One region of the Pseudomonas sp. G3-19 genome, then DNA from elsewhere that is predicted to be linked to it. Evidence: predicted binding sites of a transcription regulator. Region 1 holds the regulator's gene; each other region holds the start of a gene.
What was found. The regulator FliA, encoded in region 1, starts transcription of late flagellar genes. The targets are predictions, from matches to a motif close to CTAAAGTTTNNNNNNNNNNNGCCGNTAA.
Positions count from the first base shown of each region.

Region 2: the regulator FliA is predicted to act here: its motif matches at 2,349-2,376, upstream of ACOYXI_RS04785 (methyl-accepting chemotaxis protein).
Region 3: the regulator FliA is predicted to act here: its motif matches at 1,871-1,898, upstream of ACOYXI_RS05985 (methyl-accepting chemotaxis protein).
Region 4: the regulator FliA is predicted to act here: its motif matches at 1,981-2,008, upstream of ACOYXI_RS13355 (flagellar protein MotY).

Region 1 is NZ_JBMPIQ010000003.1:5,993,141-5,997,351, reverse strand. It holds gene ACOYXI_RS27335 (chemotaxis protein CheA) at 1-412, opposite strand, end outside; gene ACOYXI_RS27330 (protein phosphatase CheZ) at 467-1,255, opposite strand; gene ACOYXI_RS27325 (chemotaxis response regulator CheY) at 1,273-1,644, opposite strand; gene fliA (RNA polymerase sigma factor FliA) at 1,810-2,550, opposite strand; gene fleN (flagellar synthesis regulator FleN) at 2,547-3,377, opposite strand; gene flhF (flagellar biosynthesis protein FlhF) at 3,491-4,211, opposite strand, start outside.
Region 2 is NZ_JBMPIQ010000003.1:1,038,545-1,042,755, reverse strand. It holds gene ACOYXI_RS04790 (hypothetical protein) at 1-540, shown strand, start outside; gene ACOYXI_RS04785 (methyl-accepting chemotaxis protein) at 609-2,234, opposite strand; gene ACOYXI_RS04780 (glycerate kinase) at 2,573-3,715, opposite strand; gene ACOYXI_RS04775 (sugar diacid recognition domain-containing protein) at 3,931-4,211, opposite strand, start outside.
Region 3 is NZ_JBMPIQ010000003.1:1,314,568-1,318,778, reverse strand. It holds gene ACOYXI_RS05985 (methyl-accepting chemotaxis protein) at 109-1,743, opposite strand; gene ACOYXI_RS05980 (undecaprenyl-diphosphate phosphatase) at 2,039-2,869, shown strand; gene ACOYXI_RS05975 (DUF1294 domain-containing protein) at 2,866-3,294, shown strand; gene ACOYXI_RS05970 (MmcQ/YjbR family DNA-binding protein) at 3,440-3,799, opposite strand; gene ACOYXI_RS05965 (LysR substrate-binding domain-containing protein) at 3,796-4,211, opposite strand, start outside.
Region 4 is NZ_JBMPIQ010000003.1:2,908,548-2,912,758, forward strand. It holds gene ACOYXI_RS13350 (argininosuccinate synthase) at 1-876, opposite strand, end outside; gene ACOYXI_RS13355 (flagellar protein MotY) at 1,006-1,914, opposite strand; gene pyrC (dihydroorotase) at 2,075-3,121, shown strand; gene rnt (ribonuclease T) at 3,118-3,795, shown strand; gene ACOYXI_RS13370 (peroxiredoxin) at 3,869-4,211, opposite strand, start outside.

The sequences.
Region 1 (4,211 bases):
AAGCCGGGGCTTCGTCGGCCGTTTGCGGCTCGGCCAGACGCGCCAGGGCGGCCAGCAGTTCCGGGGTTGCAGCAGTGATCGGTGCACGTTCACGGACTTCGCTGAACATGCTGTTCACCGCGTCCAGTGCTTCAAGCACCACGTCCATCAGTTCTGCATCAACGCGCCGCTCACCCTTGCGCAGGATGTCGAACACGTTTTCGGCGATGTGACAGCACTCCACCAGCTCGTTGAGCTGAAGGAAGCCGGCGCCCCCTTTTACAGTGTGGAAACCGCGAAAAATTGCGTTGAGCAGATCTGCGTCATCCGGGCGGCTTTCCAGCTCGACCAGTTGCTCGGACAGTTGCTCAAGAATCTCGCCGGCCTCAACCAGGAAATCCTGAAGGATCTCTTCATCGGCGCCGAAGCTCATTAATGGGGTGCTCCTACAGGTCTAAAAACCCAAAAAACCTAAAATTCCAAAACTCTAGAATCCGAGGCTGGATAACAAATCGTCCACATCGTCCTGACCGGACACAACGTCTTCTCGTTTATCGGCATGAATCTGCGGACCTTCACCCTGCGAGAGATGTTTTTGTGGATCTTTTTCTGCAAGCATCGCGGCACGGTCGTGTTCGATGCCCGCAAAGCGGTCAACCTGACTGGCCATGAGGACGAGTTTGAGCAAATTGCTTTCGACTTCGGTGACCAGTTGGGTCACACGCTTGATCACTTGACCGGTGAGGTCCTGGTAATCCTGAGCCAGCAGGATGTCGTTGAGGTTGCTCGACACCGCACGGTTGTCCGTGCTGCTGCGTGACAGAAAACCGTCGACCCGGCGCGCCAGTTCGCGGAACTCTTCAGCTCCGACTTCACGACGCATGAAGCGGCCCCAATCGGTGCTCAGCGCCTGGGCTTCTTCAGCCAGGCCATTGACCACCGGGGTGGCGCTTTCCACCAGATCCATGGTGCGGTTGGCCGCGGCTTCGGTCAGCTTGACCACATAGCCCAGGCGTTCGGTGGCGTCGGTGATTTGCGACACTTCCTCGGCCTGCGGCATGTGCGGATCGATCTGGAAATTGACGATCGCACTGTGCAGTTCGCGTGTGAGCTTGCCCACTTCCTGATACAGGCCGCGGTCACGGGTCTGATTGAGCTCATGGATCAGTTGCACAGCGTCGCCGAACCTGCCTTTTTCAAGGCTCTCGACCAGTTCGACCGCGTGTTTTTTCAGGGTCGACTCGAAATCGCCCTGTGAAGATTCGTTATGCTCCATAGCTCCCCCGCGCGTCATCAGCCGATGCGTTCGAAAATCTTCTCGATTTTGTCTTTCAACGCCTGAGCCGTGAAAGGTTTGACCACGTAGCCGTTCACACCGGCCTGAGCGGCCTCGATGATTTGCTCGCGCTTGGCTTCAGCGGTCACCATCAGCACCGGCAGGTGCTTGAGTTTTTCATCGGCACGCACGTGGCGCAGCAAGTCGATACCGGTCATGCCCGGCATGTTCCAGTCCGTTACCAGAAAGTCGATGCTGCCGCTGTTGAGTACCGGAATGGCGGTAGTGCCATCGTCGGCCTCGACGGTGTTGGTGAACCCGAGATCGCGCAGCAGGTTCTTGATGATCCGCCGCATCGTTGAGAAGTCATCAACGATGAGGATTTTCATGTCTTTGTTCAATTCGACCTCCAAGCAGTCTTAAACGCGCCCAGCACCTGGACGCGCCACTTCAATCAATCGGCGCAGCACTCGAAGACTGTCTGGAGCACAACAGAGCAAGACCGGTGCCGTTCTCACCGCACCAGCCTCGTTCGCAGTGTCCCCACACTGCCTTCAGCGCGCTCGCCACTCCCCCAAACGCCCCCGCAAACGGGCCGCGCACTGGCTGTGTAACTGGCTGACCCGCGATTCACTGACGCCAAGGACTTCACCGATCTCCTTGAGGTTCAGCTCTTCGTCGTAGTACAGCGCCAACACCAGTCGCTCACGCTCCGGCAAATTGGCAATCGCGTCCGCCAGCGCCGCCTGAAAGCGTTCATCTTCCAGATCGCGTGACGGCTCAAGATGAGCACTGGCGCCATCCTCGTGCAGCCCTTCGTGTTCGCCGTCCTGCAACAGATCGTCGAAACTGAACAGCCGGCTGCCCAGGGTGTCATTCAAAATCCCGTAGTAATCGTCGAGACTCAATTGGAGTTCGGCCGCAACCTCGTGATCTTTAGCGTCACGGCCGGTTTTAGCTTCAATTGAGCGAATGGCATCGCTGACCATACGGGTATTGCGGTGAACCGAGCGCGGTGCCCAATCCCCTTTGCGCACTTCATCGAGCATCGCGCCGCGGATCCGGATGCCCGCGTACGTTTCGAAACTGGCGCCTTTGCTGGCGTCATATTTGGTTGAGACTTCGAGCAGGCCGATCATCCCGGCCTGAATCAGGTCTTCAACCTGCACACTCGCCGGCAAGCGCGCCAGCAAGTGATAGGCAATGCGCTTGACCAGTGGCGCGTAACGCTCGATCAACTCGTACTGCGCGTCACGTGCCGACTTCTTGTAGTAGTTCATACCGCTCGCGGTCATAACACAGGCCCTGCTGTTTGCTGCACGAGGCGCTCGACGAAAAACTCAAGGTGGCCGCGCGGGTTGGCAGGCAGCGGCCAGGTATCGACCTTCTGCGCGATCGCCTTGAACGCCAGCGCGCACTTGGAACGCGGAAAGGCTTCATAGACCGCTCGCTGCTTCTGCACTGCCTTGCGCACGCTTTCGTCGTACGGCACGGCGCCGACGTATTGTAAGGCGACGTCGAGGAAGCGATCCGTGACCTTGGTCAACTTGGCGAACAGGTTGCGCCCTTCCTGCGGGCTCTGCGCCATGTTGGCCAGCACGCGGAAGCGGTTCATGCCGTAGTCGCGGTTGAGCAGTTTGATCAGCGCGTAGGCGTCGGTGATCGAGGTCGGCTCGTCGCAGACCACCAGCAACACTTCCTGCGCGGCGCGGACAAAACTGACTACCGAGTCACCAATACCTGCAGCGGTGTCGATCACCAGCACATCGAGGTTGTCGCCGATGTCGCTGAAGGCCTGAATCAGACCGGCATGTTGCGCCGGGCTCAGGTGCACCATGCTTTGGGTGCCGGAAGCGGCCGGCACGATGCGGATCCCGCCGGGGCCCTGCAACAGCACGTCGCGCAGCTCACAGCGGCCTTCGATCACATCGGCCAGAGTACGTTTGGGGGTCAGTCCCAGCAGAACGTCGACGTTCGCCAGCCCCAGATCGGCGTCCAGCAGCATGACCCGACGGCCAAGCTCTGCCAGCGCCAGAGACAAGTTCACTGACACGTTAGTCTTGCCGACGCCACCTTTGCCGCCGGTCACCGCGATCACCTGTACGGGATGCATGCTGCCCATGTTATTTCTTTACCTTGTCTTGCATAGACGGAGGCCACATTACTGGCTGCGCGTTCTCAACCGGAACAATGCATGGCAGACCATCGATGTAGGTACAAAAACGGTTCATTACCTCAGCCAACCTGCTTGGTCGGGCTGTGGTAGATATCAGCGAACATGTCAGCCATGGCTTCTTCGCTGGGTTCTTCCTGCATTTGCACGCTGACGGCGCGGCTGACCAGTTGATGACGGCGCGGCAGATGCAGATCATCCGGAATCCGTGGGCCATCGGTCAGGTACGCGACCGGCAGTTCATGACTGATCGCCAGGCTCAACACTTCGCCAAGGCTGGCCGTCTCATCCAGTTTAGTCAGGATGCAGCCGGCAAGCCCGCAACGCTTGTAACTGTGATAAGCGGCGGTTAGAACCTGTTTCTGGCTGGTGGTTGCCAGCACCAGATAATTTTTTGAACGGATGCCACGCCCGGCCAGACTTTCCAGCTGCATGCGCAAGGCCGGATCGCTGGCCTGCAAGCCGGCGGTATCGATCAGCACCACGCGCTTGCGCAGCAGCGGGTCGAGCGCCTGCACCAGCGACTGGCCCGGATCGACGTGGGTCACCGGCACATTGAGAATCCGCCCCAGCGTCTTCAGTTGTTCCTGCGCGCCGATGCGGAAGCTGTCCATGCTGACCAGCGCGACATTCTGCGCGCCGTACTTGAGCACGTAGCGCGCGGCGAGTTTGGCCAGGGTGGTGGTTTTGCCCATGCCGGCCGGGCCGACCATGGCAATCACCCCGCCCTCTTCCAGCGGCTCGACTTCCGGTACGGCAATCATCCGCGCCAGGTGCGCAAGC
Region 2 (4,211 bases), 5.0 Mb from region 1:
AACGGGAATAGGGTGGCGGACTATCCTTTTACGACACCCATCGACCCGGCGCTTTTCCCATTTGAGGCCCATATTCCTGAGGCACACCTGGTACAAGAAGGCGTATATGAGGTTTCATACATCCTCGATATTGGCGGGAATGAAGACATGGCCGCGAGCACGCCGATTACGGTCGATCTAACGGCTCCCAACTTCGGCAATCCGGGAGAACCTCCGCAATTTCCACCAGAAATCGACAGTGAGGGGATCACACCGCAGTATCTCGCCGCCCACAATGATGAAGTTCTGGTAACCATTGCCATCTATATGCAGCAGCGAGCCTGCGACAGCATCGAATTTCACTTTGGCTCACTTGCGGCGGAGCCAGTCATCATTAAAACGGTGCATGACGCAACTTCACCTACCGTTATCAAACTGAGTGGCGCGATTATCCGTGAGATAGGCTCCGGCACGATGTTCGCGTTTTACAGGCTGCGCGATCGTGCAGGAAACCTTGGGCAACAGTCTTCGTTTAAGCAAGTCAAAGTGGACCTGTCTTGAAGCGCTGACTCTTCGAGGTGGGCCGAACAATCATCTGGTTCGGCCCACTTCAGGCAACTGCGTATTTCTCAAATCACAAACCGCGCCACCATGGCATTCAAATCCACCGCCAGACGCGACAGTTCATGGGTTGCGGCGCTGGTTTGATTCGCGCCGGCGGCGGACTGCGTGGCCAGATCACGGATGTTGACCAGGTTGCGGTCGACCTCACGCGAGACCTGGGCCTGTTCTTCCGAGGCACTGGCGATCACCAGGTTGCGTTCGTTGATCTGGTGGATCGACTGGGTGATTTGCTCCAGCGCCACACCCGCAGCGCGGGCCATTTCCAGAGTGGTCTGGGTGCGCTGGTTGCTTTGCTGCATCGACGACACCGCTTCGCCGGTACCGTTCTGGATGCCAGCGACCATTTTTTCGATTTCCTGAGTCGATTGCGCAGTGCGATGCGCCAATGCGCGAACTTCGTCCGCTACCACCGCAAAACCGCGTCCGGCCTCACCGGCACGCGCTGCTTCGATCGCCGCGTTGAGGGCCAGCAGGTTGGTCTGTTCGGCGATGGCGCGGATCACATCCAGCACCTTGCCGATGTCGCGACCCTGCGCGGCGAGGCCTTCGATCATTTGCGCGGTGCTCTGCACGTCATGAGTCATGGTCTGGATCGCGTCGACGGTTTTCACCACTTGATCGCGACCTTCACGGGCGGCCTGGGTCGACTGGTTCGAGGCTTCGGAGGTCGATACCGCGTTGCGTGCGACTTCCTCCACAGCGGCGGTCATTTCGTTGACGGCGGTGGCGGCTTGTTCGATCTCGTTGTTCTGCTGTTGCAGGCCACGGGAAGCCTCTTCGGTGACCGCGCTCAGCTCTTCGGCAGCCGCGCCCAACTGAGTCGCGGAACCGGCGATCTGTTCGATGGTTTTGCGCAGGTTGATCTGCATCGTGGACAGGGCTTGCAGCAGTTGGGTGGCTTCGTCCTTGCCATCGACTTCGATGGACTGGGTCAAGTTGCCGCCGGCGATGGTTTGCGCAGCCTGTACGGCACGATTCAATGGGGTGACGATGCTGCGAGTCAGCAACAGGGCCAGCAGTACCGTGGCGAGCGCGGCGACCACGGCAACAACGATGATGCCGGTAATGGCGCTGTCGTAATGCTCACCGGCCTGATTGGAGGCGACTTTCGCGCCCGCCGCGTTGATTGCGATCAGCTTGTTCAGTTGTTCGCCCATCTGGTCGGTGCCGTCCTTGATCCGCGTGTTGATCAAGGTGCGCATCTCGTCGACCTTGTCCTGACGCGACAGCTCCATCATCTGGTTTTGCGCTTGCAGGTAGTTGTCGAGCGTGGTCGCGAACGTCTGATACAACGCACGCTCTTCGCTCTCTGCCGGCAACGCGGCGTAACTGGCCTGAGCACTGCGCACCTTGTCCACCAGCACGCCGATGCGCGTTTGCGCTTCTTGCAGGCCTGCCGGGTCGCGGTTGACCAGAATCCGGAACGACAGAATCCGCAGGCGCAGAACGTTTTCCGTGACCACGCCAAGGTAGGTGACGCTAGGCAGTTGGTTGGTCTCCATGTCGATGGACGCCTGGCGAATGGTCGACATGCGGTTGACGGCGAACACACCAAGGACAATCACCAGCAAGGCGATAAAGGCAAAACCGAGGAAGGCACGGGGCGCGATATTCAGGTTACGCAAGGACATGGTTGGACTCTCGGATAGAGGTAGCTGCGAGCGTCCGTGCCGTCATCACTGGCCCTTGGGGGCGGGACCAGTCAGGCGTCACTGTTCGAGGGAATCTGTGTGCGCCTGATCTCTGTATCGGCGGCGCTTTAGGAAGATTTCGTGTAAAGCGAAAATATTTTTCAAGGTGTTTCAGCGCTGAAACACCTTGACACTAACCCCCTGTGGAGAGGGGATTTATCCCCGATCGGCTGCGCAGCAGTCGCAAAATCTCAAAACTGGTTTTTTGCGAAAAACGCGGGGGGGCTGCTTCGCAACCCATCGGGGATGAATCCCCTCGCCACAACATCTTCACGCAATCAGCTATTGAGTTTGGCCATCTGCCAGACGCGGGCAATGTCAGTCGCCCGTTCGCGCAACAAGCGTGGAGCTTCGGCACAGGCCTGCTCCAGGGTCATCGGGCCGCTGGTGACGGCGAAAGCGGCGTCGATGCCGTGCTCGTAGAGTTCCTGATAACCCTCACCCAAGGTGCCGGCGATGACGATCACCGGCACGCCGTGCTGCTTGGCAATCCGCGCCACGCCGAACGGGGTCTTGCCGCGCAGGGTTTGCGCGTCGAACCGCCCTTCTCCCGTGATCACCAGATCGGCGCCGTTGACCGCTTCGGCCAGCCCCACCAACTCGGCCACCACTTCCACGCCGGCCTGAAATTGCGCGCCAAGAAACGCCTTGGCCGCAAAACCCAATCCCCCCGCCGCACCACTGCCCGGCTCATCGCGAACGTCCTTGCCCAACGCTTGCGCGCAGAGCTCGGCGAAATGCCCCAGCGCCTGATCCAGTTGCTGCACTTGTGCCGGTGACGCGCCTTTTTGCGGGCCGAAAATCGCCGAGGCCCCGTGCGGGCCGCACAGCGGGTTGTTGACGTCGGCGGCGATGTCGAAGCGCACGTGGGCCAGACGCGGATCAAGCTCACTCAAATCCAGCCGCGCCAGTTGCGCCAGTGCCAAGCCGCCCGGCACCAATGGCTGACCTTGCGCATCGAGCAATTTCACCCCAAGCGCCTGCATCGCGCCGGCGCCGCCGTCGTTGGTGGCGCTGCCGCCAATCGCCAGAATCACCCGTTGCGCGCCGGCATCCAGCGCGGCGCGAATCAGTTCGCCGGTGCCGAAGGTGCTGGTGATGCAGGCATCGCGTTGCCCCGTAGGCACTAATTGCAAACCACTGGCCTCGGCCATTTCGATGATCGCGGTGTGATTGTGTGGCAACCAGCCCCACGCGGCGTCGACCGGCGCACCCAGCGGCCCGCGTACTCGGGTGCGGCGCAGTTCACCCTCGCAAGCGGCGAGAATCGATTCCACCGTGCCCTCGCCGCCGTCGGCCATCGGGCATTTGACCAGTGTTGCTTGCGGCCAGACTTGCGCCAGCCCCAGCGCAATGGCTTCGGCAACGCCTTGGGCACTCAGGCTGTCCTTGAACGAATCGGGGGCGATGACGATCTTCATGCGAATTCTCCAGTTCCAATGCCGTTCATGCTGCCAGTCGGCCTGCGCATTGACGCCTGTCCGCTGCACAAGTGCGGTGGGCGTTTATTGTTCATTTCTACAAAAGCCTGTGTCGAATGTACCGACGCTTTCGCGAGCAAGCTCGCTCCCACAGGGGAATGCATTCCAAATGTGGGAGCGGGCTTGCTCGCGAAGGCGTCGGTGAAAACATCCGATCAGCCCGGATCAATGTGCGGCAGCAATTGCACCCCGAGATATAGCGCCAGCATCCCGTCGAGTTTCAGCGGATCAACCCCGCTCAACTCAGCAATCCGCTCCATCCGATAACGCAAGCTGTTGCGATGAATGCCCAGCGCATCGGCACACGCCTGACTCTGCCCGTCGTGTTCACACCAACTGCGCAGGGTTGCGAGCAACTGGCCGTTGCCGTCCTTGGCGATGACCTTGCGCAACGGTTTGAGCAATTCATCCAGCGCATCATCGTTGCGATGGCGCC
Region 3 (4,211 bases), 4.7 Mb from region 1:
AAAAACCTGTAGGAGTGAGCCTGCTCGCGATGGCGGTGGGTCAGCCGCTCTGTGGTTGACTGATACGACGCTATCGCGAGCAGGCTCACTCCTACAGGGGGAGCGGGGTCAGACGCGGAACTGGCGCAGAAGCTGGTTCAGCTGTTCACTCAACTGCCCAAGCTTGACGCTCGCCGCACTCGACTGCTCCGCCGCCAGCGCCGTACTGTGCGACAGACCGGCGGCCTGCGTGACGTTCTGGTTGATGTCCTCGACCACATGCGCCTGTTGCAGTGTGGCGCTGGCAATCGAGGCATTCAGGCCGTTGAGATTGCGCAGGGCCTGGCCGATCGCGTTAAGGCTGGCACCGGCGAGGCCGGCCTGTTCGATGGTCAGTTGCGAGGCCTTGCTGCTGTCGCCAATGACTTTCACCGCCGCTTCGGAATGATTCTGCAGGCGTTCGATCATGCTCTGGATTTCCGCCGTCGACTTTTGCGTGCGCTGCGCCAGCAACCGCACTTCATCGGCCACCACCGCAAAGCCCCGGCCCTGTTCCCCGGCGCGGGCCGCTTCGATGGCCGCGTTGAGCGCCAGCAGGTTGGTTTGCTCGGCAATCGAGCGGATCACCTCCAGCACACTGCCGATCTGCGTACTTTCGGCCGCCAGGGTGCGAATCACTTCGACCGCTTGGTCAATGGTTCCGGACAACTTGTCGATCTGTTGCAGACTGCCGTCGATGTTGATCTGGCCCTGCTGCGCCTGAGCTTCGGCATCGCGCATTTCAGCGGCAGCATGTTCGGCGTTCTTCGCCACATCCTGCACGCCGTAGGTCACTTCGTTGATTGCGGTCGCCACCAGTTCCATCTGCTGCGATTGCTGTTGGCTGCGCTGCTGGGCCTGAGTCGCATCGTTGCCCAGTTCACTGGACGACTGACCCAGCGCACTGGCCGAAACCTGCAGGTCACCGATGACCCGGCGCAACTTGGCGGTGAAGGCGTTGAAGTGATGCGCCAGTTGCGTGACTTCGTCCTGACCGTGGGTGTCGAGGCTGCGGGTCAGGTCGCTCTCGCCGCTGGCGATGTTGGCCATGGCGTTCACGGTTTCCTGCAACGGACGGACGATGCTGCGGGCAATCAAAATCACCAGCAGGGCCATGATCACGGCGATCACCAAACCAATCACCGAAGCCTTGATCAACTGCCCCCGGAACTCGCTCTGCACATCATCGACGTAAACGCCCGAACCGAGCACCCAGCCCCACGGCTCGAACAATTTTACATAGGAGGTTTTCGCCACCGGTTCGCTGGCACCGGGCTTGGGCCAGCGGTAATCGACCATGCCCGCGCCTTTGCTTTTGGCGATCGCGACCATCTCGTTGAACACCGCGAAACCGTCTGGGTCGCGGATCGCCGAAAGGTTCTGGCCTTCGAGTTTGGGGTTGGTCGGGTGCATGACCATCACGGGGGTGAGGTCGTTGATCCAAAAGTAATCGCTCTGGTCGTAGCGCAGGCCACGAATGGCGGTCAGCGCTTGCTTCTGTGCGGCTTCGCGGGTCAGGGTGCCAGCGGTTTCCAGGTCGTGGTAATAGGTCAGCAGGCCGCTGGCGGTCTGCACCACATGCTGGGTTTTCTGCGCCTTGGCGTGGTACAGGTCATCGTGGATCTGCTTGAGCATCAACACGCCCAAGGTCAACAACATGACCACCGCCACAATCAAAATGAGCCACAAGCGTCGGCTGATCGACACACTGCGCAAGCTGTTCATAACGCTGTCACTCCGATTTCTTTTTCTTGTAATAAATCAACGCCAGCATCCAACCACGTTTGCGTGGTCAGGCATACGCGACCCAAGTCGTATAACGCCGCAGCACTATTAAGGCTTGTCTGTTAGGATTTCGGCCCCGCGCGTGAAAACCTGAATCCGAATTGATATTTCACGGAATTTTGACCGTTTCGTGTGGATCCTGTGCGCGCGGAATCGGTACAGCTACGCTGAACGCAGTGAACGTTAGAAAAATATTATCGGGGCATGCCCGCGTGCATCGCTCTTTGGGGGATTGATGGATCTTTGGACCGCCTTGCAGGCACTGATTCTTGGAGTTGTAGAGGGGCTGACGGAGTTTTTGCCCATTTCCAGTACCGGACACCAGATCATTGTTGCCGACCTGCTCGAGTTCGGCGGCGAACGGGCCATGGCGTTCAACATCATTATTCAGCTCGGCGCGATCCTTGCGGTGGTCTGGGAGTTTCGCCGCAAGATTCTCGACGTGGTGATCGGCTTGCCGACCCAGCCGAGTGCACGGCGTTTTACTGCCAACCTGCTGATCGCGTTTCTGCCGGCGGTGGTGCTGGGGGTGATTTTTGCCGACCTGATTCACCAATACCTGTTCAATCCGATCACCGTCGCGACCGCGCTGGTGGTGGGCGGTGTGATCATGCTGTGGGCCGAGCGTCGGCAACATGAAGTGCACGCCGAAACCGTGGACGAGATCACCTGGAAGGACGCGCTGAAAGTCGGTTTCGCGCAGTGTCTGGCGATGATCCCCGGTACCTCGCGTTCGGGCTCGACGATCATCGGCGGCCTGCTGTTTGGCCTGTCGCGCAAGACTGCGACCGAGTTCTCGTTCTTCCTGGCGATGCCAACCATGGTCGGTGCGGCGGTGTACTCCGGTTACAAGTATCGCCATCTGTTTGTGCCGGCGGACTTCCCGGTGTTCGCCATTGGTTTCATCACCGCGTTCATCTTCGCCATGATCGCCGTGCGCGGTCTGCTCAAGTTCATCGCCAGCCACAGTTACGCGGCATTCGCCTGGTACCGGATTGTATTCGGTCTGGTGATTCTGGCGACCTGGCAGTTCGGCTGGGTGGATTGGTCGGCGGCGAAACCATGAGTGATTCCCGCGCGCGCCGCCCGGATGGACGACCGTCCGGTAGCGGCATTCAGCATCTGAAACTGAAACTGGCGGTGCTGTTGATCGTGTGCGCGCTGCCGCTGTTCGGCTCGCTGTCGATGTGGCTGCGCGGCATCTCGCTGGTGCCGTTGACCGCTTATGGCGTGGTCAGCGTGCTGGCGTTTTTCATGTACTGGGCAGACAAGCGCAAGGCCCGCGCCGATGCGTGGCGCACACCGGAGAACATCCTGCATGCGCTGGAACTGGCCGGCGGCTGGCCCGGCGCGCTGATCGCCCAACAGGTATTCCGGCACAAGACGCGCAAGGTGTCGTTTCAGATTCTGTTCTGGGTGATTGTGGCGCTGCATCAGGTGTTCTGGATCGATCAGTTGTTTCTCGGTTCGAACCTGCTTTCACATATTTAAGCTTCACACATGACCCATGTGGGAGCGGGCTTGCTCCGGGCGGCGTTCCGACGAAAGCGGTGTGCCAATGGACGAATATGTTGTCTGACACACCGCTTTCGCGAGCAAGCCCGCTCCCACCAAAATCAAAATCAAAATCAAAAAGCTAGAGCAACAATCCGATTTGGGTTTTTTTGGGCAATTTGCCTACCACCAATTGATGCGAACGCGTCAGTAATCCCTGCAGCTCCTCGGCACCCAGCGGGTAGGGCGGGTGCATGATGATCCACTGCGCCCGCGCCAGATAAGGCGCAGGGTGAATACCCGGGCGGTCGCAATGGCCGAGAAACAGATCCTTGTCGACCTTGAATGCCAGTGAATCCCCGCGCAGCCCTTGCAGGGCAAACATCTTGTTGCCGGCAATCGAGAACACCCGCACGCCGCCCCATTTGTAATCCTCCCGCGCACCCGGCAAGGCCAGGCAGAAGGCGGCGACATCCGCTTCGTTCATTTTTCCCTTGTTCATAACAACCGCTCCCCACACGCATTGAACGATTCGACCAGATGATCGATCCATGCCCGCACCGCCGGCATCACCCCGCGTCGATGCGGATACACCGCCTGCAACCAGCCGCCGGGCAACGACCACTCGGGCAACAGTTGCACCAGCGCGCCGCTCTCAAGGTCGGCTTCGCAATACATCATCGGCAGCAGGGTAAAACCCTGGCCGGCGAGCACACAGGCCTTGCGCACGATGAAGTCATCGATGCCCAACCGCGCCTCCATGTTCAGTTCGACGCTGTTGCCTTGCTCATCCAGCAAGCGCACATGCACCATGCGATCGGCCTCCAGCGCGCCGAGCACCGGCAGGTTCTTCAAGTCCTGCGGATGAGTGATGGTTTTGCCCTCGACAAAAGCCGGGCTGGCCACCACGACCA
Region 4 (4,211 bases), 3.1 Mb from region 1:
TTCAATGGCGCGGTGCGCGCGCAGCATGATCGTGCCGCCCGGGGTTTCGTAGCAGCCACGGGACTTCATGCCCACGTAACGGTTTTCAACGATGTCGAGACGACCGATACCGTGAGCGCCACCGATCTTGTTCAGCGTTGCCAGTACGGTGGCCGGAGTCATTTCGACGCCGTCCAGCGCGACGATGTCGCCGTTGCGGTAGGTCAGTTCCAGGTATTGCGGGGTGTCGGGAGCCTTCTCCGGGGAGACGGTCCAGCGCCACATGTCTTCTTCGTGCTCGGTCCAGGTGTCTTCCAGCACGCCGCCTTCATAGGAGATGTGCAGCAGGTTGGCGTCCATCGAGTACGGGGACTTCTTCTTGCCGTGACGCTCGATCGGGATCGCGTGCTTCTCGGCGTAATCCATCAGCTTTTCGCGCGACAGCAGGTCCCACTCGCGCCAAGGGGCAATCACTTTCACGCCAGGCTTGAGTGCGTAGGCACCCAGTTCGAAACGCACCTGGTCGTTGCCCTTGCCGGTGGCACCATGGGAAATGGCGTCGGCGCCGGTTTCGTTGGCGATTTCGATCAGGCGTTTGGCGATCAGCGGACGTGCGATGGAAGTACCCAGCAGGTACTCGCCTTCGTAAACGGTGTTGGCGCGGAACATCGGGAACACGAAATCACGCACGAATTCTTCGCGCAGGTCGTCGATGTAGATTTCTTTGACGCCCATGGCCTGAGCCTTGGCGCGAGCCGGCTCGACCTCTTCGCCCTGACCCAGGTCAGCAGTGAAGGTCACCACTTCACAGTTATAAGTATCCTGCAGCCACTTGAGGATCACCGAAGTGTCCAGGCCGCCGGAATACGCCAGAACGACCTTGTTTACGTCCGCCATGCCATCACTCCACGGGGTTCTACGGAAAGCCGAGGAGTCTACCGCTCAAATCCGATAATTTACAGAGGCGCGACAGCTTAAGACGACAAAGCGACAGAATCTGTCGACAGCGCGACGATGACCGGCGGGTCAGGAAGTCGCCGCAGCGTTGGCAGGTGTGCTGGCTTGCGGTGCTGGCGCGGTAGTCGGCGCCACTCGTGCAAGCTTCACGCTGACCCGGCGATTCTTCGCCCGGTTGGCCGCATTGTTGTTCGGCACCAGCGGGTATTGCTCGCCGTGGAAACGCACGGTGATCTGCGATTCGGCGATGCCGTTGGCCTTGAAAAAGTCGACCACCGCCAGCGCGCGACGACGCGACAGCTCACGGTTGGTCAGACGGTTGCCGCTGTTGTCGGAATAGCCATCCAGTTCGATGTGATTGACCGTCGGATCGGCCTTCATGAACTCGAGCATCACCTGCAGCCTGGCCTTGGCGGCGGCATCCAGATCGGTGCCTTCGCCAGGGAAGCCGATCTGCGATTGCTTCACCTGATCGAAATTCTGCGGCAGCAACTTCGCCACACACGTCTGGTAATCATTGAACGCTTTGCTGAACTTCACCGGCAGCAGACGCACTTCCGAAACCCGGCCATCGCCGGACGCACGGCGCACCACCGGACTGCGACCGTCCAGCAAACCGCTGATCAGCCCGCCGGCCTGGGATTGCGAACTGTTGAACAGCACGTTGCCGGTACCGATCCTGACGCTGCCCAGATTGATGTCGTTGCGCCCCGGCTGCCATGGCGCTGCCGCGGCAAGCAACGTCGCCGAACCGCCGCCGAGCATGGCGTTGTAGGCATTGAGGCGGAATATCGCCTGCTCGCCGGCTTTGCGCACGAACTGGCCCGAGCCGAAATCGGTGATCGGCTGGGTCAGGCGGCACTCGAACTTGTCGCCCTCGACCGTCCACTCAATGTTCTCCAGACGCGTCTGGTAGGTCAGCGCCATCGCGGGGAGGCTGGCAAACACACTGAGCAAGGCTAAATATCGCTGGCGCACGGGAGGCTCCATTGGCTTCTGTAACACAAAGACCGATTCACACTATGTTTACGGCATACCTACGGGATATCGGAAGGTTCCTGCAAAACTTGATAGCGGGTGCCTGCAAGAGTCTTTTCCGGTAGCATTCCCCTCAGTTTGACCCGCCTGGAATCCCCTCATGTCCGACCGCCTGACCCTGCTGCGTCCCGACGACTGGCACATTCATCTTCGCGATGGTGCCGTGTTGACCAATACCGTTGCCGATGTTGCGCGCACCTTTGGCCGCGCCATCATCATGCCCAACCTGGTACCACCGGTGCGCAACGCCGCTGAAGCCGACGGCTATCGCCAGCGGATTCTCGCTGCCCGCCCGGCCGGCAGTCGCTTCGAACCGCTGATGGTGCTGTACCTCACCGACCGCACCCAGCCCGAAGAAATTCGTGAGGCCAAGGCCAGCGGTTTCGTGCACGCCGCCAAACTGTACCCGGCCGGCGCCACCACCAACTCCGATTCCGGCGTGACCAGCATCGACAAGATCTTCCCGGCGCTGGAAGCCATGGCCGAAGTCGGCATGCCGCTGCTGATCCACGGCGAAGTCACCCGTGGCGATGTCGATGTCTTCGACCGCGAAAAGATTTTCATCGATGAGCACATGCGCCGTGTCGTCGAGCGTTTCCCGACGCTCAAAGTGGTGTTCGAACACATCACCACCGGCGACGCGGTGCAGTTCGTCAATGAGGCTTCGGCCAACGTCGGCGCCACCATCACCGCGCATCACCTGCTGTACAACCGCAACCACATGCTGGTGGGCGGGATTCGGCCGCACTTCTATTGCCTGCCGATCCTCAAGCGCAATACCCATCAGGAAGCCCTGCTCGACGCCGCCACCAGCGGCAGCGCGAAGTTCTTCCTCGGCACCGACTCGGCGCCGCACGCCCAGCATGCCAAGGAAGCCGCCTGCGGCTGCGCCGGCTGCTACACCGCGTACGCCGCCATCGAGTTGTATGCCGAAGCGTTCGAACAGCGCAACGCGTTGGACAAGCTCGAAGCGTTCGCCAGCCTCAACGGCCCACGCTTCTACGGCCTGCCGACCAACACCGATCGCATCACCCTGGTTCGCGAAGAATGGACCGCCCCGACCAGCCTGCCATTCGGCGAGCTGAACGTTATCCCGCTGCGCGCCGGTGAAAAACTGCGCTGGCGCCTGCTGGAGGAACACGCGTGAGTGAAGACCATTTCGACGACGAACTGGACGGTCAAAGTGGCGGCGGCGGTTCCCGTCACCCAATGGCAGCGCGTTTTCGCGGTTACCTGCCGGTTGTCGTCGACGTAGAGACCGGTGGCTTCAATTCGGCCACCGACGCTCTGCTGGAGATTGCCGCGACCACCATCGCCATGGACGAAAAGGGTTTCGTTTACCCGGACCACACCTACTTCTTCCGTGTCGAACCTTTCGAAGGCGCCAACATCGAAGCGGCAGCGCTGGAATTCACCGGGATCAAGCTCGATCACCCGCTGCGCATGGCGGTCAGCGAAGAAACTGCGCTGACCGACATCTTCCGTGGCATCCGCAAGGCGCTGAAGGCCAACGGCTGCAAGCGCGCGATTTTGGTCGGCCACAACAGCAGCTTCGACCTCGGCTTCCTGAATGCTGCGGTTGCGCGTCTGGACATGAAGCGCAATCCGTTCCACCCGTTCTCCAGCTTCGACACCGCGACACTGGCCGGTCTGGCTTACGGTCAAACCGTGCTGGCCAAAGCCTGTCAGGCAGCGGACATCGACTTCGACGGCCGTGAAGCGCATTCGGCGCGTTACGACACCGAGAAGACTGCCGAGCTGTTCTGCGGCATCGTCAACCGCTGGAAACAGATGGGCGGCTGGGAAGACTTCGACGACTGATCCTCGTCGGGTATTTCCCGCGCATAAAAAACCGGCCACATGGGCCGGTTTTTTTGTACCGCGACGTTGCGCCTTACAGGGCAGCAGCGTTCTCGGTCAGGTAAGCCGCAACGCCTTCTGGCGAAGCGTTCATGCCTTTGTCGCCTTTTTTCCAGTTGGCAGGGCAGACTTCGCCGTGCTCTTCGTGGAATTGCAGCGCGTCGACCAGACGGATCAGCTCTTCCATGTTACGGCCCAGCGGCAGGTCGTTGATGATCTGCGAGCGAACAACACCCTTGTCGTCGATCAGGAACGCGCCACGGAAAGCCACGCCGCCTTCGGACTCAACGTCGTAGGCCTTGGCGATTTCGTGCTTCATGTCGGCAGCCATGGTGTATTTCACCTGGCCGATGCCGCCATTGTTGACCGGAGTGTTG